One region of the Streptosporangium sp. NPDC049644 genome, then DNA from elsewhere that is predicted to be linked to it. Evidence: riboswitches for the same ligand, from Rfam matches in the RefSeq annotation. Region 1 holds a riboswitch; each other region holds the start of a gene.
The links. Region 1 has a riboswitch for cobalamin ahead of metE (5-methyltetrahydropteroyltriglutamate--homocysteine S-methyltransferase). Riboswitches for the same ligand answer to the same signal wherever they lie in the genome.
Positions count from the first base shown of each region.

Region 2: linked by a shared signal. The riboswitch ahead of bluB (5,6-dimethylbenzimidazole synthase) and the one ahead of metE (5-methyltetrahydropteroyltriglutamate--homocysteine S-methyltransferase) in region 1 are both predicted to bind cobalamin.
Region 3: linked by a shared signal. The riboswitch ahead of AB0J58_RS15800 (ABC transporter substrate-binding protein) and the one ahead of metE (5-methyltetrahydropteroyltriglutamate--homocysteine S-methyltransferase) in region 1 are both predicted to bind cobalamin.
Region 4: linked by a shared signal. The riboswitch ahead of cobN (cobaltochelatase subunit CobN) and the one ahead of metE (5-methyltetrahydropteroyltriglutamate--homocysteine S-methyltransferase) in region 1 are both predicted to bind cobalamin.

Region 1 is NZ_JBFAOJ010000094.1:7,088-13,482, reverse strand. It holds gene AB0J58_RS35645 (GNAT family N-acetyltransferase) at 1-424, opposite strand, end outside; gene AB0J58_RS35640 (O-acetyl-ADP-ribose deacetylase) at 638-1,156, shown strand; gene AB0J58_RS35635 (GNAT family N-acetyltransferase) at 1,114-1,701, opposite strand; gene AB0J58_RS35630 (superoxide dismutase) at 1,767-2,369, opposite strand; cobalamin riboswitch at 2,449-2,667, shown strand; partial or broken gene metE (5-methyltetrahydropteroyltriglutamate--homocysteine S-methyltransferase) at 2,772-5,003, shown strand; gene AB0J58_RS35620 (hypothetical protein) at 5,512-6,395, shown strand, end outside.
Region 2 is NZ_JBFAOJ010000045.1:22-2,626, reverse strand. It holds gene AB0J58_RS24145 (transposase) at 1-522, opposite strand, end outside; gene AB0J58_RS24140 (helix-turn-helix domain-containing protein) at 519-1,127, opposite strand; gene AB0J58_RS24135 (hypothetical protein) at 1,346-1,510, shown strand; cobalamin riboswitch at 1,593-1,792, shown strand; gene bluB (5,6-dimethylbenzimidazole synthase) at 1,822-2,466, shown strand.
Region 3 is NZ_JBFAOJ010000023.1:11,678-18,072, reverse strand. It holds gene AB0J58_RS15810 (ABC transporter ATP-binding protein) at 1-613, shown strand, start outside; gene AB0J58_RS15805 (NUDIX domain-containing protein) at 644-1,138, opposite strand; cobalamin riboswitch at 1,370-1,566, shown strand; gene AB0J58_RS15800 (ABC transporter substrate-binding protein) at 1,736-2,932, shown strand; gene AB0J58_RS15795 (iron ABC transporter permease) at 2,998-4,008, shown strand; gene AB0J58_RS15790 (ATP-binding cassette domain-containing protein) at 4,005-5,810, shown strand; gene AB0J58_RS15785 (hypothetical protein) at 5,810-6,358, shown strand.
Region 4 is NZ_JBFAOJ010000006.1:91,938-98,332, reverse strand. It holds gene AB0J58_RS05145 (precorrin-8X methylmutase) at 1-215, opposite strand, end outside; gene AB0J58_RS05140 (precorrin-3B synthase) at 212-1,699, opposite strand; cobalamin riboswitch at 1,715-1,919, shown strand; gene cobN (cobaltochelatase subunit CobN) at 1,951-5,607, shown strand; gene AB0J58_RS05130 (cobyrinate a,c-diamide synthase) at 5,712-6,395, opposite strand, start outside.

The DNA of each region.
Region 1 (6,395 bases):
CGGTCGGGCGAAAGCCGAGCCGGAGGTAGAAGCGCTCGGGCCCGCGCTCTCCCGGCGCCCAGGTCACCGTCACGCGGTCCTGCCCACGTCTGCGGACCTCCTCGCACACGGACTCCACCGCGAAGCGGCCATATCCCCGCCCCTGCTGGTCGGCGGCGATGTTCAGCCGCCAGATTCCGCAGCGGGGCGTGTCATCCGGGTCGTCCGGGTTGAAACGGACCATGAAGAAGCCCATGACGAAGCCCACCGGCTGCTCGCCGTCGAAGATCAGTCGAGGCCAGGCGACCTCAGGTCGCGCGTACGCCTCGGCGAGTGACCACGCGACCGGGTCCACGAACTCCTCCTGGTCGGGTCGCACCTTCAGCCGGCACGCGGCCTCGACATTGTCCGCGGTGATCTTCTCCAGGCGAAGCGACGAAGACATGCTGACAACCTACAGATCGCCTCCGAGAACTCAACGGGATAAATGCCGCCCTCCTGGTCAGGCTCCCCGGACAGGCCCGGCGACTGGCCCGCTATCCCGGCGACGTCGCGCACCTGACCCTGCCTGGAATCACGAGAGCCGAGTGGTACCGAAACGACCAAGGGGTTCGGTTGTTTCGGCCGAGGGCGGAGTTCCGCTGGCAGACTCGATCTCATGGAGATCACGCTGGTCCAGGGGGACATCACCGCGCAGGATGTCGACGCCGTCGTCAACGCCGCCAACTCCTCGCTGCTGGGGGGCGGCGGGGTCGACGGGGCCATCCACCGGCGCGGTGGTCCCGCGATCCTGGCCGCCTGCCGCGACCTACGGGCCTCGCGCTACGGCAAGGGGCTGCCGACCGGCCAGGCGGTGGCCACCGTCGCGGGCGACCTGCCGGCCCGCTGGGTCATCCACACCGTCGGACCGGTCTTCTCCGCCGCCGAGGACCGCTCGCACCTGCTGGTCTCCTGCTACCGCGAGTCCCTCCGGGTCGCCGACGAGCTGGGCGCGACCAGCGTCGCCTTCCCCGCGATATCCACCGGCGTCTACAGCTGGCCCATCGACGACGCCGCCCGCATCGCGCTCGACGCCGTACGCACCATTCCGGCTCAGGTCACCGATCTCCGGTTCGTCCTGTTCACCCCGGACGCCTACATCGCCTTCGAAAAGGCCCTCACCGCCGCCGGATCTTGAACAGACGTGGTCAGGGTGAAGAGCGACAGCTGGAGTTGGGGGTAGAGGTCACGGGGCAGGGGGCCGCTCTCCTGCCAGCCGAGATGGCGGTAGAGGTCGGCGGCGGGGCTGTCCGGATCGGTGATGAGCCAGGCGGTGGACCAGGCCGCGGTCGCCCGGGTGAGCAGGGTCCGGCCGATTCCCTGGCCCTGGGTGTCGGGGTGGACGAACAGTTCGGCGACCTCCAGGGCGCCGTGGGTGAGCGCGGCCGCGGTGTGCGGGCCGAAGGCGCGGACAACGGCGTCGTAGACGGGGTTGCCTGACAGGTCGGTGGGGGTGGGCCAGCCGTAGCAGATCCCGGTGAGCCGTCCGGTGAGATCGCGGGCGGTCAGGGCGGTGAAGCCCGGCCGGACGGTGGAGGCGGCGAGTTTGGCGGGGTATCCGGCGAGCTGCTCGGGGGTCTCCGACCAGGGCGGGGCGGCGTAGCAGTGCCGGTACAGGTCGATGACCTCGGCGGCGACGGCCTGGGTCCGTGGTCCGTCGAGCCGATCACAGTGGCGAGGCATCCGGGCTCCCGGGGGGATGTGCGGCGCCGGGCCTGCCGGCCGGCGCCGCTGTTCGATGAGGGCACTTATCCCTGGGTGGCTGCGGCGAACCGGGCGGCGACGTCGCTCCAGTTGACCAGGGACCACAGCTTGGCCACGTAGTCCGGGCGGACGTTGCGGTACTGCAGGTAGTAGGCGTGCTCCCAGGCGTCGAACACCAGCAGCGGGGTTGAGCCGATGCCGACGTTGCCATGGTGGTCGTAGACCTGCTGGACGATCAGCCGCTTGCCGATCGGTTCGTAGCCGAGTACGCCCCAGCCCGACCCCTGAACGGTCTGGGTGGCGGTGGTGAGCTGCTTGGCGAACGCCTCGAACGACCCGAAGTTCTCGTCGATCGCCGCGGCGAGATCGCCGTCGGGACGGTCTCCGCCGTCCGGGGAGAGGTTGTCCCAGAAGATCGAGTGCAGGACGTGCCCGGACAGGTTGAACGCCAGGGTCTTCTCCAGCCCGACGAGCCCGCCGAACGCGTCCTTGGCGCGGGCCTCCTCCAACTGCTCCAGGGTGTCGTTGGCGCCCTTGACGTAGGCGGCGTGGTGCTTGGCATGGTGCAGTTCCAGGATCTCCCCAGTGATCGCGGGCTCCAGCGCCGCGTAGTCGTAGGGCAGGTCCGGCAGCGAGTAGATCGACATAGGGACACTATTGCAAGTAAGTCGCAACTGCGGCAAGCATGCATAAGGGATGGATGCGGCGGCGGCCGCCCCGCGGGTTAGACTCCTGGACGCGGATGGTTCGTCCAGGTCCCTGGGATCTGGACGTCGTAAGAGGGAACCCGGTGGGAATCCGGGACTGCCCCGCAGCGGTGAGTGGGAACGACCGCCGTCACACGCACTGGGTCTTTCGGCCTGGGAAGCGACGGCCAGTAGGACACGCCTGTCTCAGGTGTGGCGCCCACGAGTCCGAAGACCTGCCTTTCGCCCGTGCGCCGTTCGGCGTGCGGTGGTCCGCGGCCTCGTGGGAGGGCCAGGGACGCGCGCCGTTCACGCGCTCCTTCCTCCTGCCCGGCCGCCCGTGGCTCAGCGAGGGAAGCTGCCATGCAAACGACGATCCTCGGATATCCCCGTATCGGGGCACACCGGGAACTGAAGTTCGCCACCGAGGACTACTGGGCCGGGCGCTCCGACGCCGCCGCCCTGGCGAAGACGGCCGAGGTCCTGCGCCGGGAGGTCTGGACGGGCCTGCGCGACGCGGGCCTCGACACGATCCCGTCGAACACGTTCTCCCTCTACGACCAGGTACTCGACACCAGTGTCATGGTCGACGCGGTGCCCGGCCGTTACCGGCACCTGACCGGCCTGGACCGGTACTTCGCCATGGCCCGCGGCGTCCAGGACGTCCCGGCGATGGAGATGACCAAGTGGTTCGACACCAACTACCACTACATCGTGCCCGAGGTCGGGCCGGACATCCGGTTCCGGCTGGCCGGCGGGGCACGGTCCAAGCCGCTGGCCGAATACGCGGAGGCCCGGGACCTGGGGGTGGAGACCCGCCCGGTGCTGGTCGGTCCCCTCACCTATCTGCTGCTCGCCAAGGCCGCGCCCGGCGCGCCCGCCGGGTTCCGGCCTCTCGACCTGCTCGACGAGCTCGTCGAGGTCTACGCCGACCTGCTGGAACGGCTCGCCGGGGCGGGCGCGCGGTGGGTACAGCTCGACGAGCCCGCCCTGGTCGCCGACCGGAACGCCGAGGAGATCGCCGCGCTCGCCCGTGTCTACGAACGCCTCGGCGAGTTGCCCAACAGGCCCCGGATTCTGGTGGCGGCCTACTTCGGTACGGTCGGCGCGGACGCGCTGCGCACGCTGGCCGCGACCCGGGTCGAGGCGGTCGGTCTGGACTTCGTCGCCGGGCCGGGAAATCTCGGCGTGCTCGCCTCCGTCGGCGGACTCCCCCGCAAGACCGTCGTCGCCGAGGTGGTGGACGGCCGCAATGTGTGGCGTACCGACGTTCAGCGGGCGAAGGCGACCTGCGCGGTCCTGCTCGGCCTGGCCGACCAGGTCGAGGTGAGCACCTCCTGCTCGCTGCTGCACGTCCCGATCGACCTGGACGCCGAGACCGCGCTGGCCCCGGCCGTCCGAGGTCGTCTGGCCTTCGCCCGGCAGAAGGTCGCCGAGGTCGTCGCCCTCGGCCGGGTCTCACCTTCCGCCGCCCCCGCCCCCGGAACCGCCACGGTCGACCACCGGGTCCGGGCCCGTCTCGACATGCTCGGTGACGGGGTACGCCGTGGCGACCGGGCCGCGAGGTTCGCCGCCCAACGGGCCGCGCTGCGCCTGCCGGACCTGGCGACCACGACCATCGGCTCGTTCCCGCAGACCTCCGAGATCCGCAAGGCCCGTGCCGCTCACAAGGCCGGGCGGCTCACCCACGCGGCCTACCGGCAGGCCATGAGGGAGGAGGTCGAGCGAGTGATCGCCCTGCAGGAGGAACTCGGCCTGGATGTCCTCGTCCACGGCGAGCCCGAACGCAACGACATGGTCCAGTACTTCGCCGAACGGCTCGACGGATACGCCGCCACCGATCACGGCTGGGTCCAGTCCTACGGGTCGCGCTGCGTCCGCCCGCCGATCCTGCACAGCGATGTCTTCCGGCCGGAGCCGATGACGATCGGCTGGGCCACCTACGCGCAGTCCCTCACCGACAAGCCCGTCAAGGGCATGCTCACCGGCCCGGTCACCATGCTCGCCTGGTCGTTCGTCCGCGACGACCAGCCCCTGGCCGACACCGCCCGCCAGGTCGCCCTCGCCCTCCGCGACGAGATCCACGATCTGGAGGCCGCCGGGATCCGCATCATCTAGGTCGACGAGCCCGCCCTGCGCGAACTGCTGCCGCTCCGAGGGGACGAGCACGCCGCCTATCTGGCCTGGGCCGTCGGCGCGTTCCGGCTGGCCACCTGCGGAGTCGCCGACTCCACCCAGATCCACACCCACATGTGCTACTCCGAGTTCGGGGAGATCATCGATGCGATCGGCGATCTCGACGCCGACGTCACCAGCGTCGAGGCCGCCCGCTCCGACATGGAACTCGTCGCCGACCTGCGCGACGCCGGCTACCGGAACGGCATCGGCCCCGGCGTCTACGACATCCACTCGCCCCGCGTCCCGTCCGCCGAGGAGATCGAGCAGAACCTGCGGCGCGCACTTCAGGCTGTCGACCCGGCCCGCCTGTGGGTCAACCCCGACTGCGGCCTGAAAACCCGCGACTACCCGGAGACCATGGCCTCCCTGCGCAACATGGTCACCGCCGCCAGGGCTGTCCGCGTGCCGCCGGCCTGACACAGGGGCACTCGTCCCATCGCCGGCACCCGGCGGTGGGGCGAGTCTCCGGGTCGGCGGTGCGGACCGCTCAGTCCGCCCCCGGGGGGAAGCGGCCACACCTCCTCTGGACGCGCTGGATCTGCTGCTCCCGGTGATCGACTTCGGGCAGGAAAAGGCGTACAGCCCGTCGGCGCCGGTCAGTGGATCGCCTACGAGCTGGTGATCGCGAACTGGGTGCTGGTCGCCACCATCGCCACCGGCGTCTCCCGCGCCCTCTCCCGCCGGTGACCGCGAGACGGACCGCCTCCTGTCAGCTCTCCGTACAGCATGACACCGTGATATTAAACATCACTTTCCTGGATAAGTACCCCAACCCCTCGCGTCGCGCGAAGCAGAAAATATGCGGGGAAACTACACGTTGTTAGTGCAATTAGAAATTGGCACCATTGTCTGGTGCGACTCAAGTACGGTTTGACCCGATCCATTGATCTCTCCCAAATGACAGGTCTCATCAAAGGGGACTGATGTGGCGCTCCCGCTGGGGATCCACTACCTGATCGGCAAATTCGACACCTTCGCGGGCCACCGGCCCGATAATCGGAGGCTGCCGGTGATCCTGCTCAGACGTGAGATCGAGGCCGACCCGGCGGACGACGCGGCCGTGCGGGCGATCGTCGACTACCAGGAGCGGCTCTGCGAGACCCGCGACGGCGCGAGGCGAGCCCTCGTCCCGTACGCCCTCATCGACGACACCCGCCTGCGGGACGTCGAGCCGCATATCGACCTGCTCGACGACCTCGTCCACCAGTTGGCGCGCAATCTCCCCCGGGGAAACGGCGGTGAGCTCAAGCTGCCGCGGTTCCACACCTGCCGGGCGGTACTGCGGACGTCGGCGGGGGACGGCACGATCGGCGCGAAGCGCGGTCAGCTCCGCGACGGCCTCTATCTGGAGCTCATCCGCCGGAGGAAATGGCTGGCGACCCTGGCACAACTGGCCGGGACCCTGGGCCAGGAGGGCCTGGTCGGCCTGGTCCGCACCGTCTTCAGCTTCTTCGTGTTCGGCTTACCGGCGTGGATCTACGGCCTCTGGCTCCGGGTCGGTCGTGGCCTGCGCTGGGTGGGGCCGCAGATACCCGGCGCCGGCGGGGACTTCCTGACTGCGGCCCTGGACCTCTCCGCTCAGGGCCGGTACCGGCAGGACCCGGTGCTGACCCAGCGGATCCTGGTGATGGCCCTGCTCCGTGATCTGCAGAGGGCCGCCCGGCCCTCGCGGCTGTGGATCTATCGCCTGCGGCGGCAGTGGTCGTTCGTGGTCCTGCTCCGCGAGGTCGGTGCCCTGGGCACCCCCAGCCGCCAGTTCCTCGACACCTATGCCTACGTGGTCCGGGCCCAGGACTCCGCGCTCCTGAT
Region 2 (2,605 bases), on a different contig from region 1:
CAGGTAGACGAATTTGCGGCGTAGGGTTCGGGGCTGTGGCGGTGGTCGCCCCCAGACCCAGGGGTGGGCGCGGGCGTTGAGTTGCGCGGTGGCGAGGGTGACCGCGTGGGCGATCTCGGTGGCATCAGCGAAGGTCTGCCCGGCGAACGCGGCCCGGCGTAGCAGCCGCCACCAGCCCTCGGCCAGGTTCAGCCAGCAGGCCTTGATCGGGATGAACACCTGGCGGATCCGTGGATGGCGCAGTAGCCATTGGCGGACCTTCCAGCTGGAATGGCTGGAGAGGTCGTCGGTGATGACCACGATCGGGCCGCGCCGGTTGGCCTTGCCGATCTGGGTCAGCAGCTGGATCCAGCCGTCGCTGTTGCGCGAGGGCGCACAGAAGGTGAGTTCGGTGCCGTCGCGGATGCGCAGGCCGCCGTATACCCAGCTCTTGTCGGTGCCGCGGGAGTAGGTCAGCGGCGCTTTGATCCGGTGTCCGTCGGGCGACCAGGCGGGCGCGGGTGCGAAGGTGCGCGGGGTCACCGGTCCCAGCTCGTCGGCGCAGATGACCGTGGTGCCGGGTGGCGGCTGGGCGTAGAGGCCGATGACCTCGGCTCTTTTGGGGCGAAGTCCGGATCGGTCGAGGTGGTCCAGGAGCGGGGATGGCGCCAGCGGACCTTCTCCGCTCGCAGGATCCGGCGGACCTGGCTGCGCGCGATGACGATGCCTTGGGCGCGGGCGGCGGCGGTCAGACTGTCCAGCGTCCACTCGGCGGGGCCGGCCTCCTCGTCTGCGGCCAGGTCCCCGGCCTCGTCGCGGACCAGCCGTCCGGGCGGAGTCGAGCGCGCCAGCGCGATGAGCTGCCCGCGTTCGAGCTCGGTGATGCGTGGCTTGCGGCCTGCCCCGGGCCGATCGCCCAGCCCGGCCAGGCCTTCGGCGTTGAACCGCTCGATCCGCTCGCGCACGGTCTGCATGTGACAGCCCAGCTTGGCCGCGATGGCACTGGTGCGCAGCCCTTGCCAGCTGAACACGATGATCTGCGCTCTCCTGATCCAGTCGGCCGGGGCATGACGAGCCCCGGCCAGCTTGCGGATCTTCCGCTCCTCTTCAGCGTCCGTCGGCGGACGCGCATGCAGCAGTTTCGGCATGACAATCCCCCTGAGACCATCATTACCCCCAGGTCAGCAGGGATCTCCGCCCTCATTCAGGAACGCAGCACTAGGCCCTCGACAGCCGGTTGCCGAAAAGAACGCGAGCCCTCCCGACGACGAGGACCAGGAGCACGCCGAGGTGCCGGCGTCTCGCGGCGCCGAGCTGGTCGACGCGATTGCCGAAAGAATCCGAGCCACCCGGGTAGGCCCAGGACATGAGCAAAGACAAGCCCACACCGTGGGACGAGGGCGCCAAGGCGCGCATCATGTCCAACACCGCGAAGAACCCGAACAGCCCCAGCGCCAAAAGCGACCTGGGCCGCAAGGCCCAGTCCGGCGCGGACAAGAACGCTCACCGGCAAGGCGGCAAGCGTCGCTGAGAATTGCCGAATTGTTCTTGTAAGGGGTCAAGGACCCGGCCCGGCCACAATCGCAAGCGGTGAGGTGATCAACTACCATACTCTCGGCGAACTGTTGCGAGGTGCCTTGCGGTCGCGAGGAGAATCGGGAAGCCGGTGTGATTCCGGCACGGGCCCGCCGCGGTGACCGGGAAGCCGCCGTCCACGTGCGAAGCACAGCCACTGGCTCGTAAGGGCTGGGAAGGCGGGCGGTCAGGCGTTGATCCGGGAGTCCGAAGACCGGCCTCGCGCCCATCGCCCCGCCAGGGGCACGACGCAGCGGGAGCCTGCCCATGAACAGCCAGCTTTACGATGTCATTCATCGCCGCCGCGACGTGCGAGGCCAGTTCACCGGCGGACCCGTGCCGGACGAGGTGCTGCACCGCGTGCTGTCGGCGGCTCACGCCGCCCCCAGCGTCGGGCTGTCCCAGCCGTGGGACTTCGTCGTGGTGCGCGACGCCGAGATCCGCGGCGCCTTCCACGACCACGTCCAGCACGAGCGGGCGACCTTCGCCGCCACCCTCGATGGCGAGGCCGCCCGGCGGTTCGCCCAGATCAAGATCGACGGAGTGCGCGAGTCGACGCTGTCCGTCGTGGTCACCTATGACCAGGACAGGGGCGGTCCCGCGGTGCTCGGCCGCCACGCCATCGCCGACGCCGGCCTGTACTCGGTGTGCCTGGCCATCCAGAACCTGTGGCTGGCCGCGACCGCCGAACGGCTCGGCATCGGCTGGGTGTCGTTCTACCGTGAGCCTTTTGTGCGGGACCTGCTCGGTATCCCCGTTCGGATCCGTCCGGTCGCGTGGCTGTGTCTCGGTCCCGTCACCCACCTCGAAGAGGCCCCTGATCTGGAACGGCACGGATGGCGGCGACGGCGCCCGCTGGCCGCCGCCATCCATCACGACCAATGGGGGACGAGCGGCCTCGGCCACCGTTAACTCACCCAACCTGACGCCACCATCGCCTCGAGCGCCCGACTGCTGGGCGCAGCCGCGCCACCATCTACTGACCATGAAATCTCGGCGTGACGATGTGCACGGGGCCGCTTCCAGTTCGTTGTTCGCGTAGGTGTAGACC
Region 3 (6,395 bases), on a different contig from region 1:
TTCTCTCATCCTGCTGGACGAGCCGTTCAGCGCGCTCGACGCCGGACTGCGCGCGGAGTTGCGGCACGATGTGCGGTCCGCGCTGCGCGCGGACCGCGCGACCGGGATCCTCGTCACTCATGACCAGGGCGAGGCACTGTCGACGGCCGATCAGATCGCGGTCATGCGCGAAGGCGTGATCGTCCAGCACGGCTCACCCACGAGTGTCTATCGCTGGCCCGCCGACGCCTGGGTGGCCACCTTCGTCGGTGACGCGATCCTGCTGCCCGCACAGGCCGAGCCCGGCCACCGCGACGATCCGGCGGTGTTGAGCACCGCGCTCGGTCCGGTCGCGGTGGCCGGACTCCCTTCCGGTCACGGGGCGCTCACCGTGCTGGTACGTCCCGAACAGGTCCGGATCACCGCGCCACCGGCCCCGCAGGCCGTGATCGCGACCGTGACCGGCGATGACTTTCACGGCCACGACGCGCTGGTCACCGTGCGCCTGCGCGACGGCACGCACGTCACCGCGCGAATACCGGCTCCGGCCGACCCGATGGCCACCGGCACCAGGGTCGGCGTCCAGGTGGAGGGCACCGGCCTTGCCTGGCGTGTCCCGGAGCCCGCCGAGTAGCCGGACAGGTCGCCCCGCCAGTCCGTGCCCCTAGTGATCGTTTCGTTCGAAGTACTTCGCCACGATCCTGGTGTGCAGCGGTAACGCCAGTTCCCTCGGCCCGTCGATCAGCAGCCACTCCGTCGTCTCGGCCGTGGACGTGACCGGCGGGAGGGCGGCCGAAAGGGTCCTCGGCCCCAGAGCGAAGATCAGTACGGTGCCGTCGGGGGCGCTGAGCACGTCGAGGAGGCGCACCTCGTCCGCGTCGACGACGATTCCCGTCTCCTCCCGGAGCTCCCGGACGGCCGCCCGCTGCCAGGACTCGCCCATGTCGACGTAGCCGCCGGGCAGGGCGAGCCCGCCCCGGTGTGGTTCGACGTCACGGCGGATCACCAGCAGGCCGTCGTCGACCGGCAGCACCATCACCGCGACCGGCAGCGGGTTGAGGTAGGAGGTGTTCCGGCAGCCGGCACAGGTGCGCGGCCAGGACTGGCCGGGGGTGAAGGCCGCACCGCAGAAGGAGCAGTGCGAGTTCCTGATCGTCACGATCGTGAGACTAGACCAGTCTCCCGTACGGAGGGGCTGACCCGCCATCCAGGCCGAGCCGAGCTGCCGGCGGTCCGCGCGAGCCAGGTGCGGGTGCTGGACGGCCCGGCGTACTCCAACAGGTCCGGGCCGCGCGTGGTACGGGGGCCTCGCCCAGATCCTCCACAGTGTGCGCGCCGGTGCTCCCGTCGAACGCGGGGAGGCACGCCGAGTCTGACAGGGGGTGCGCTCTTTGTCGTTGATGGGTGGTGTGCGAGCATGGTCGGCGTAGGCGAGCGCGGAACGAGGAAGCCGGTGTGAATCCGGCGCGGTCCCGCCACTGTGATCGGCGAGCGAATCCCGACGAAGCCACTGCCCGCGAGGGTGGGAAGGCCGGGACGAGCCTCGACCCGAGAGCCAGGAGACTCACGCGGTCGCCTCCTCGCAGAAATTGGGGCGGATCTCCCCAAGAGAGGAACGGCGATCGCCATGCCTGGACCTCGGCCTACCGGCCCTGGGCATGCTCGGCGTGCCGGACTCTCCTGGTGACCCGGCCTCCCAACCGTCGCGGAGGCCGTCGAGGAACGGCGTCCGCGGCCCGCCTTCAGGAGAGCATGCATGGGCATCCCCCGCTCGATCACCGCAGCACTGCTCGCATCCTTATTCGCCGTCGCCGCCTGTGGCACCCCGGAGGCGGCCACGCCTGCGGCCCCGGCGGCCGAGGGCCGCTGCGTCACCGATTTCGACGCGGGCCGGGACTACTTCCCGGTCAAGCAGAAGGTGGAGCACGCGACGAACTTCACGTTGACCTACGCCAAGAACTATCAGGTCCTCACCGTCAAGCAGCCCGCCCCCGGCGCCAAACCGGAGACCTACGTGCTGGTGCGGTGCGGCACTCCGGCTCCCGCGCTCACCGGTGAGCTGGCCGCAGCGGTCACCGTCGAGACCCCGATCGAGCGATTGTTCTCCGCTTCGACGACCCACCTGCCGTTCATCACCGACCTGGGCGTGCTGGAGCGGCTCAGCGGCGTTTCGTCGGCCGGGTACATCACCTCGGCTCAGGTGCTGGCCCAGGTGAAGGCCGGGAAGATCACCGAGTATGCCAAGGGGCAGGAGGTCGACACCGAGAAGGAGATCGCCGCCAAGCCGGATGTGCTGATGAGCGGCGGCACCGAGGACAAGTCCTACGGCCCGCTGCGTCAGGCCGGGATCAAGGTGGTGGCCAACGCGGAATGGCTGGAGTCCACCGCACTGGGCCGCGCCGAGTGGATCAAGGTGATGGCCGCGCTGACCGGTACCGAGGCCAAGGCCGGCGAGGTGTTCGGCAAGGTCGAGGCCGACTACACCGCCCTGGCCGCCAAGGCCAAGGCGGCCACACCGGTCACCGTGCTACCTGGCCAGATGTATGAGGGGCAGTGGTCGGTGCCCAACGGAGGCAGCTACGTCGCGGGACTGATCAAGGACGCGGGCGGCACCTACCCGTGGGCGGACACGCTGGGCCCCGGCAGCACCACCCTGGACCTGGAGGCCGTCCTGTCCAAGGCCAAGGACGCCAAGGTGTGGCTCGCCAACGTGAACGAGTGGAAGAGCCTGGCCGATGTGGAGAAGACCGACCCGCGTTATGCCAAGTTCGGCGCGTTCGAGTCCGGGAGCGTCTGGTCGGCGAACAGGACGCTCGGGCCTGGGGGCGGCAACGACTTCTACGAGCGCGGCGTCGGCCACCCGGACCTGATCCTGGCCGACCTGGTCGCGATCTTGCACCCAGACCTCGCGCCCGATCACGCCTTCACCTTCTACCAGCAGCTGACCAAGTGACGGCTCCGGCCCTCCCCGATGTTCCGGAAGCGGCCCGACGCCGCCGGAGCGTCGTCCTGGTCGTCATGGGGATCACGGTGCCGCTGGCGTTCGCGCTGGCGGTCCTGCTCGGCTCGACTTTGATCCCGCTGAACCAGGCGCTGTTCGCGCTGTTGCGTGGCACCGGCGCGGATCCGGGGGTTCAGGAGATCATCTGGACGGTACGGCTGCCGCGCGCCATCACCGCGGCTCTGGCCGGAGCGGCCCTGTCGGTCTCGGGAGTACAGCTGCAGACCCTGTTTCGCAACCCGCTGGCCGAGCCGTACATCCTGGGGGTGAGCTCGGGCGCGAGCCTGGGCGTCGCCCTGGTGATCATCGGGTGGGGCGGCGCGGCGGGCGCGTTCACCGCGGGTGTCGCGGGCCTGGGCCGCGCGGGTGTGGTGGTGGCCGCCTCGGCCGGTGCGGCCGCGGTGCTGGGGCTGGTGCTGGTGCTGTCGCGGCGGGTCAGGTCGGTGGTGACGCTGCTGATCATCGGCGTGATGGTGGGGTCGGCCGCCGTCTCGGTGATCACCTTGCTGCTGGTCTATACCGAGCCGCAGCGGGCCCAGCAGTTCATCATGTGGGGTCTGGGCAGCTTCGCCGGCACCACCTGGGGAGACCTCGGGGTGTTCGTGCCGGTCTGCGTGGCCGCGCTGGCGGGCGCGCTGGCCGGGGTCAAACCGCTCAACGCGCTGCTGCTGGGCGAGAACTACGCACGCACGATGGGTGTGCGGGTCCGGGCGGTGCGCACGCTCACCCTGCTGACCTCCTCGGTGCTGGCCGGGGTGGTGACCGCCTACTGCGGGCCGATCGCCTTCCTCGGCCTGGCGGTGCCGCACGTGGCCCGGCTGCTGCTGGGCACCGCCGACCACCGGGTGCTGATGCCCGCGGCCGTCCTGCTGGGCGCCGCCGTGGCGCTGGCGTGCTGCGTCGCCACCCAGGCACCGGGCAGCGGGGTCGTGCTGCCGCTGAACGCCGTGACCACCATCCTGGGCGCGCCTGTGGTGATCGCCGTACTGCTGCGCAGCCGCGCGGCCCGAACCGGATTGGCGGTATGAGCATGGGCTTGGAACTGCGCGGACTGCACGCCGGATACCCCGCCAGGCGGGGGCAGCGGGAGCGTCGCGTGCTCGACGACCTGGACACCGAGGCTGTGGCGGGGGAGTTGACCGTGCTGATCGGTTCAAACGGGACCGGCAAGTCCACGCTGCTGCGCACCATGGCCGGGCTCCAGCCCGCGCTGGGCGGCCAGGTGCGCGTCGACGGCGTCGGCATCGAGACCCTGGCCGCCGCCCATCTGGCCAGGAGCCTGGCCGTCGTGCTCACCGAACGCGACCTGCCGCCGCTGTTGAGCGCCCGCGAACTGGCCGGGCTGGGCCGTCACCCGCATACCGGATTCACCGGACGGCTGTCGCCCGGTGACCACGAGGTCATCACGTGGGCGTTGACCGCCGTGAACGCGGGCCACCTGGCCGACCGGGCGGTGAGTGAGCTGTCCGACGGCGAGCGCCAGCGGGTGCTCGTCGCTCGCGCCCTGGCCCAGGAACCGGCGGCGATCCTGCTGGACGAGCCGACCGCCTTCCTCGACGTCACCTCCCGGGTCTCCCTCATGGGCCTGCTGCGCCGCCTGGCCCGCGAGAAGAACCTGGTCATCGTGGTCTCCACCCACGATCTGGAGCTCGCGCTGCGGGTCGCCGACCGGATGTGGCTGATCGACCCGGCGGGCCACCTGCACACCGGCACCCCGGAGGAGCTGACCTTGCGCGGGGCGATCGGAGCCTCCTTCGACGGCAGCGAACTGGCCTTCGACGCGGCCTCCGGCATGTTCGTACTCCAGAACGGGGCCGGCGGCACCGTCCACCTCCTCGCCCAGGGGCTGCATACTCCGCTGCTGGAGCGTGCGCTGGCCAGAGAGGGCTGGTGTACGGCCGGCGGCGAGCCAGCCGAGCTGGCGGTGGAATGGACGGGCGACGGCTACGAGGCGGCCTACGACGGCACCACCCACTGGTTCGCCACCCTGCCCGACCTGGCCGCCTGGACGCGCACGGCGCGCTCCCGGCTCGCCGTCGCCCGGCCCGGACTGCTTCCTGCCGCGCCGTCGGCGGTGTCGGCCGCGGTCGCCGACGTCTCCACGATCAGCGGCTACTTCGAACTCGGAATCGGCCCGATCGGCCCGATCGAGACAGGCTGGCGACCGCTCACCGACCTGCTGGTCGACCCCGAGCCCCTGCGGCAGCGGATCACCGATCTCGCCGGACGCCTGGGTACCGATGAGCTCCGGGTGGCGGCCTCCATCCTGTTCCAGGGGCTGGCGGCCCGGCTGTGGTCACCCGTCGTCGGCGCGGCGGTAGCGCACGACCTGCTCTTGGACCTGGCCCCCTTCCGAGTCCACTGGCAGGCGGTGTCCAGCGGGCCGCTGCCGCTGCGGGCCGAGCGCCTGACCGGCTGGCAGATTCTCGACCCCGCCAGGATCGCCGAACCGCTGCACCGCAACGTGATGACCGAGTTGCTGGAGCCACTGGCGCAGGCCGTACAGGAGGTCGTGAAGATCGCCCCTGGGCTGTTGTGGGGCAACGCCGCCTCCGCCCTGGCAGGCACCGTCCGTGCCGTCGCCCGCGAACGCCCCGAGCTCACCGCGCGGGCCGTCTCACTCGGACGCGAACTGCTGGCGCTGGAAATGCTAAGGGGCAGCGGCGACCTGGTCGAGCCCGCCCCTGGCCGGCCGTTCTTCGTGCGGCGCAGCTGCTGCCTGTACTACCGGTTGCCCGGCGGCGGCAAGTGCGGCGACTGCGCCCTGATCGACCCCGAAACCCGCCGTGAGCAGTGGGCGCCGTCCCTGCGACAGACCGAAGGAGCCTGATGAGCTACACCGTCGTCGAGGAGTTCGGGGCCGGCACCCTGCACGTGTGGGCACTGCCCACCGATGAGCAGACCCTGCTGGCCCTGGTCACCGGCATCTTCGAAAAACACTGGGAGCACATCTGGTTCGGCGTGATCGTCCAAGGCGCGGCCTGGGAGGTCGCCGCGCCCAACGCACCTGAGCGGATCAGCCTGTACGACGGTTATGTCACCGTCGACTTCGGCCGCTGGCATTTTCACCTGTGCATCGGCGAGCACACCGCCAGCGGTCCTGAACTCGGGCGGATCCGCCGCTGCGCCCGCGCCGAGCTGTATCGCTCCATCGGCGCCGGCGGCAGCCCCGTCTCCTGGGGCGTGCGGATGTTCAACGGCCAAGGCGACCAGCTGATGACGGTGCTGCTGCCCAACCCGTTCCTCACCGACCGCCAGCAGATCCTCGACCCGCCCGATTATGAGCGCCTCACGGCCTGGGACGAACTCAGGGCCACCTACCTTGGGCTGGAGCCCGACCCGCTGGATCGCACCGGAAAGGGGTTCAAGCACGCATGAGCAGGCTCACCGTCTGCCGGGACTGCTGCTGCGGTAG
Region 4 (6,395 bases), on a different contig from region 1:
ACGGGCGCGCCGTCGCGCAGCGCCCCGCGCGCCGCCGTGACGACTCCCGGCGACCACGCGAGGTCGTCGACGAGGTCGACCATGCCGCAGGCGTGCACCATGCGGACAGCGACCTGTGCGACGCCCGGCGGCATGCCGCCGAGGTCCGTCTCCGCGCGGATGGTGGCGAAGGAGCGGCGGTAGATCTCCGCCCCGTCCCTGATGTAGTCGATCACTTTTCCTCTCTAGTCGCCGCCACCGCGGCGCTCGTCTGCTCGGCGTCGGCGAACGTACGGCTCACGCCGTCCGCCTCGACGCGGTATCCGTCTCCGGTCGCGACCACGTCCACGACCCGGCCGCGCGGGCGTCCGCATCGCCGCTCGCAGCCCGACCAGTGCACGGGAAGCGCACGGGTGCGGCTCAGCGGGGGGCGGACGCCGCCAGGACCGCCCGCGCCGGACTCGGAGCCGGTGCCGCCGTTCGTGTGCACACCCGCGTGCACACCCGCGTGGACGTCGGCGTGGACGTCGGCGAGGGCCTTGGCGCATCCGGGCCGGCCGGCGCAGGCGGTCAGGCCCAGCCACGGTGACCCCGGGTCGCAGACCAGGCCCGCGTCCGCGAGCGCCGCCCGCCGGCCGTCGACCTCCCGCGGCGGCAGGTCTGGGACGACGATCGTCCGCCACGGCGTCACCCGGACCTCTCCCCCGCCGTGCTCGGCCGCCCGGGCGAGCGCCTCCAGCTGGGCCGCAGTGAGCCGCCCGAGCGCGGCGAGAACGGTGAGGGCCGATCTTCCGTCACGCTGCGCGATGACCCCGACCGTGCCTTCCCCCGCCGCCCGCGCCCGTCGTACGGCGGGGGCGGACAGCCGGAGAGCCGGCTCCGTCCCGAGAACGCGGGCCGAGACCCGTCCTGGGCCGTCGGTCAGCTCGGCGAGCCGCCACGCGCCCGACCCCTGCTCGGCGCGCTCGGCCAGGAACGCCTCGGCGACCGCGAGCATGCCGGTGGCGGCGGAGGAGACGGGGACGCGCAGCCCCCGGTCGGCACCGGCGAGCAGCAGCGCCACCTCGGAGACATCGTCCACCGAGGCGTCCACCGGATCGACCGGCAGCAGCGTGACGTCCGCGCCGAGAGCCGCCATGTCGCCCGAGCCGTCGTCGAGCGCGAAGAGGAACCGGCCGGGCAGGTCGGCGAGCGCGGGCCGGGCGCGGAGTTCCCCGTCCAGCCGGGACACGAGCGGACGGACGTCGAGCAGGCTCGCGGGTGCCCGCCCGGCCAGGGGCGAGGCCACGATGTTGCGTACCCGCTCATGCGTGGCCGACGGCAGCAGCCCGGCGGCGGCCAGCCGCACGGCGAGGTCGGATGCCGGGGAAGGCCGCCGGTCGTCGTCCGGAACGCGCGCGTCGTCACGTGCGAAGGCCCCGGCCGGAGAAGACCCGACGCCTGGAACGCGCGCGTCGTCGCGTGCCGGGTCCATGGCGGGAAGGGGGTCGCCGTCCTGCGGCGGGAGGCCGCGCACCTGGAGGTTCGCCCGGGAGGTCAGCTCGATCACGCCGGATCCGAGCTCCCGGGCGGCGGCGGCGACCACGCGGAGCTGACGCGCCGTGAGCGCCCCGCCGGGAATCCTGATCCGTGCCAGGCCGCCGTCGGCCGCGGCGTGCACCTGGAGCGCTCCGGGACACACGTCGGCCCGGGTTCTTCCGGGAGGGTCGGTTATTGACACGCAGTGGATGGTAGCTCCCATTTCTTTACGGATGTCCGCCTGGCATAGTGTGACCTAGGCGACGGCGCAGGGAGGAAGCCGGTGTGAAACCGGCGCGGTCCCGCCACTGTAACCGGGGAGCGAACCCCACCGAAGGCCACGGTCCGGCAACGGACGGGAAGGCCGGGGTGAGCGTTGATCCGGGAGCCAGGAGACTCCTGCCGTCGCGACGACGACGACCCGGGGCGAGGACCCCGAGGGAGGACTTCCGCATGCGTTCCGTGCCGCCCACCCCACGATCGGCCGCACCACCCGCGCCACCCGCCGTCCTGCTGCTGTCGACCTCCGACACCGACCTGCTCAGCGCGCGGACGAGCGGCGCGAACTACCGGCTCGGCAACCCGGCGCGGCTGTCCGCCGAGGACCTGCCCGCGCTGACCGAGGGCACGGACCTCGTGGTCGTGCGGCTGCTCGGCGGCCGGCGGGCATGGCAGGACGGGCTGGACGCGCTGCTCGCCGACCGGCGGCCCGTCGTGATCCTCGGTGGCGAGCAGGCCCCCGACGCCGAGCTGATGGAGCTGTCCACGGCGCCCGGCGGGGTCTGCGCCGAGGCGCACGCCTACCTCGCGCACGGCGGTCCGGCGAACCTGGCCCAGCTGCACGCCTTCCTCTCCGACACGGTGCTGCTCACCGGGTACGGCTTCGCACCGCCCGCGCCCACCCCGGGCTGGGGCCCCCTCGAACGTGTCGCGCGACGCACCGAGGGCCCCGTCATCGGCGTGCTCTACTACCGCGCGCACCACGTCGCGGGCAACACCGCCTTCGTCGAGACGCTCTGCCTGGCCATCGAGGAGGCGGGCGGCCAGGCCCTGCCCGTCTACTGCGGTTCCCTGCGCAGCGCCGAGCCCGGCCTGTTCGACACGCTCCGGGCCGCGGACGCCCTGGTGGTCACCGTGCTCGCCGCCGGGGGCACCCGCCCGGCGACCGCCTCGGCGGGCGGGGACGACTCCGCGTGGGACGTCGGCGCGCTCGCCGAGCTGGACGTGCCGATCCTGCAGGGCCTCTGCCTGACCACGGGAAGGGACGCCTGGCGGGAGAACGACGACGGCCTGTCCCCGCTCGACGCGGCCTCCCAGGTGGCGATCCCCGAGTTCGACGGGCGGATCATCACCGTGCCGTTCTCCTTCAAGGAGGTCGACGACGAGGGCCTGACCGTGTACGTGGCCGATCCCGAGCGGGCCTCGCGGGTGGCCGGCATCGCGGTACGGCACGGCCTGCTCCGGCACGTCAGGGCACCGGAACGGCGGATCGCGGTGATGCTGTCGGCGTACCCGACCAAGCACTCCAGGATCGGCAACGCGGTCGGCCTGGACACCCCGGCCAGCGTGGTCAGGCTGCTCACGGCCATGGCGGAGGCCGGGTACGACCTCGGAGACGGTTTCCCCGGCGTGGCGGAACTGGACGGCGACGCGCTGATCCACGCGCTGATCGCGGCGGGCGGCCAGGACCGGAACTGGCTCACCGAGGAGCAACTGGCCGCGAACCCGGTGCGGATCCCGGCCGCGCGCTACCGGGCGTGGTTCGAGACGCTGCCCGAGGACCTGCGGCACGACGTCGAGGCGCACTGGGGGCCGCCGCCGGGCGAGTCGTTCGTCGACCGGAGCCGCGACCCCGACGGCGAGATCGTGCTGGCCGCGCTGCGCGCGGGCAACCTCGTGGTGATGGTCCAGCCGCCGCGCGGCTTCGGGGAGAACCCGGTCGCCATCTACCACGACCCCGACCTGCCGCCGAGCCACCACTACCTGGCCGCCTACCGGTGGCTGGCCGACGACTTCGGCGCGCACGCGATCGTGCACGTCGGCAAGCACGGCAACCTGGAGTGGCTGCCCGGCAAGTCGGCGGGGATGTCGGCCTCCTGCGGCCCCGACGCGGCGCTCGGCGACCTGCCGCTGGTCTACCCGTTCCTGGTCAACGACCCCGGTGAGGGCACGCAGGCCAAGCGGCGGGCGCACGCCGTACTGGTCGACCATCTGGTGCCGCCGATGGCCCGCGCGGAGACCTACGGCGACATCGCCCGGCTGGAGCAGCTGCTGGACGAGCACGCCTCGATCGCGGCCATGGACCCGGCCAAGCTGCCCGCCGTCCGGGCGCAGATCTGGACGCTGATCCAGGCCGCCAGGCTCGACCACGACCTGGGCGTCGACGACCGGCCGCAGGACAGCGGGTTCGACGACTTCCTGCTGCACGTCGACGGATGGCTCTGCGAGGTCAAGGACGTCCAGATCCGCGACGGCCTGCACGTGCTCGGCGACGCCCCCGAGGGGAAGGCCCGCGTCGACCTCGTGCTGGCCATGCTCCGCGCCCGCCAGATCTGGGCCGGTCAGGAGGCACTCCCCGGCCTGCGTGAGGCCCTCGGCCTGGCCGAGGACGGCGGCGCCGCGAGGGTGAGCGTGGACGAGGCCGAGTCGCTGGCCCGCGCCCTCGTCGAGGGCATGGAGGAGCGCGGCTGGGACCCGTTCGCCGTCTCCCCCGTCACCGCGTCCGTCCTGGCCGGCGGGGGTGACCCCGGCTCCGGGGTCCTGGCCGCCGTGGAGAAGGTGCTCGGGTTCGCGGCCGGGGAGATCGTGCCCCGGCTCGCCAGGACCACGGACGAGATCGGCGCGGTGCTGCACGCGCTCGACGGCGGTTACGTCCCCGCCGGGCCGAGCGGGTCGCCGCTGCGCGGGCTGGTCAACGTGCTGCCGACCGGGCGGAACTTCTACTCCGTCGATCCCCGGGCGGTGCCCAGCAGGCTGGCGTGGGAGACCGGGCAGGCCATGGCCGACTCCCTGCTGGAGCGGTACCGGTCCGACACCGGTGAGTGGCCGCGCTCCGTCGGGCTGTCGGTCTGGGGCACCAGTGCCATGCGCACGGCGGGCGACGACGTGGCGGAGGTGCTCGCGCTGCTCGGCGTGCGGCCGGTCTGGGATGAGGCGTCCCGCCGGGTCAGCGGCCTCGAACCGGTCCCGCTCGCCGAACTCGGCCGGCCCAGGATCGACGTGACCGTCCGGATCAGCGGCTTCTTCAGGGACGCCTTCCCGCACGTCGTCACCATGCTGGACGACGCGGTACGGCTGGTCGCGGGCCTCGCGGAGGCCGCCGAGGAGAACTACGTGCGGGCGCATGCCGACGCCGACCTGGCCGCGCACGGCGACGAGCGGCGGGCCACCCTGCGGATCTTCGGCTCCCGGCCGGGTGCCTACGGCGCGGGCCTGCTGCCGCTGATGGAGAGCGGGAACTGGCGCGACGACGCCGACCTGGCCGAGGTGTACGCGGTCTGGGGCGGCTTCGCCTACGGCCGCGACCTCGACGGGGCACCGGCGCGGCAGGACATGGAGAGCGCCTACCGGCGGATCGCGGTGGCCGCGAAGAACGTCGACACCCGCGAGCACGACATCGCCGACTCCGACGACTACTTCCAGTACCACGGCGGGATGATCGCCACCGTGCGGGCGCTCACCGGCCGGGCGCCCGCCGCGTACGTGGGCGACAGCACCCGCCCGGACGCGGTGCGGACCAGGACCCTGCACGAGGAGACCGCGCGGGTCTTCCGCGCCCGGGTGGTCAACCCCAACTGGCTGGCGGCGATGCGCAGGCACGGGTACAAGGGCGCGTTCGAGCTGGCCGCCACCGTGGACTACCTGTTCGGCTACGACGCCACGACGGGCGTGCTGGCCGACTGGATGTACGACAGGCTGGCCGCGACCTATGTCCTGGACCCGGAGAACCGGGCGTTCATGGCCGCCTCGAACCCATGGGCGCTGCACGGCATCGCCGAGCGGCTGCTTGAGGCGGCCGACCGGAAGATGTGGGAGCACCCCGACCCCGAGATCATGACGGCCCTGCGGGAGGCGTACCTCAGCATCGAGGGCGACCTGGAGGACCGCTGACCCGCTCCGGCCATGCCTGAGCGGGTCAGGTGCCCCGGACCGAGAGCGGGTCGCCATCGGGCGATCGGCCGGCCCGGGGCGGACGCCCCGAGGGTGAGGGCGGTTCAGGCGATGGCCGCGACCAGGCGTTCGGCCAGTTCGGGGCTGCCGGCCCAGTGCAGGTGCAGGTAGGAGGCGGCCAGCAGGGGCTCGGCGAAGCCGTCGGCCGCGCCCCTCCAGCGGAACAGCGGCGGCGTCGCGTGCCCGGGATCGGTGGCCGTGCGGTGGAACTCGTGGCCCCGGTAGCGCTCGCCCTCGCGGGTGAGCACGGACTTGGCGGTCGCCACGGCGTCGCGGTAGCCCAGCGTGAGCCGGCCGGTCATCGTCGCGGTGATGTCGAGCCTTCCGCACATGGGATGGCCGTCCAGCTCGCGCGCCAGGTAGAGCAGCCCGGCGCACTCGGCGACGATCGGGCCGTCGAAGGCGGCCACCCGGCGGCGGAGCGGCTCGTTGGCGGACAGCTCCGCCGCGTACATCTCGGGGAAGCCGCCGCCGATGACGACCGCCCCGGCGTTCTCTGGCAGGCGCTCGTCCCCGAGCGGGTCGAAGGTCACCACCTCGGCCCCCGCCGCCGCGAGCAGCTCGACCTGCTCGGCGTATCCGAAGGTGAACGCCGCCCCGCCCGCCACGGCGACCACCGGCGGCACGCCGTACGGGGCCACGGGCCGGGCGGGGGGCCAAGGGGTCGTCGGATGACTTTCGGCCGAGGCGGAGGCGAGGGCGGAGGTCAAGGCGGAGGCCGGGGTCCA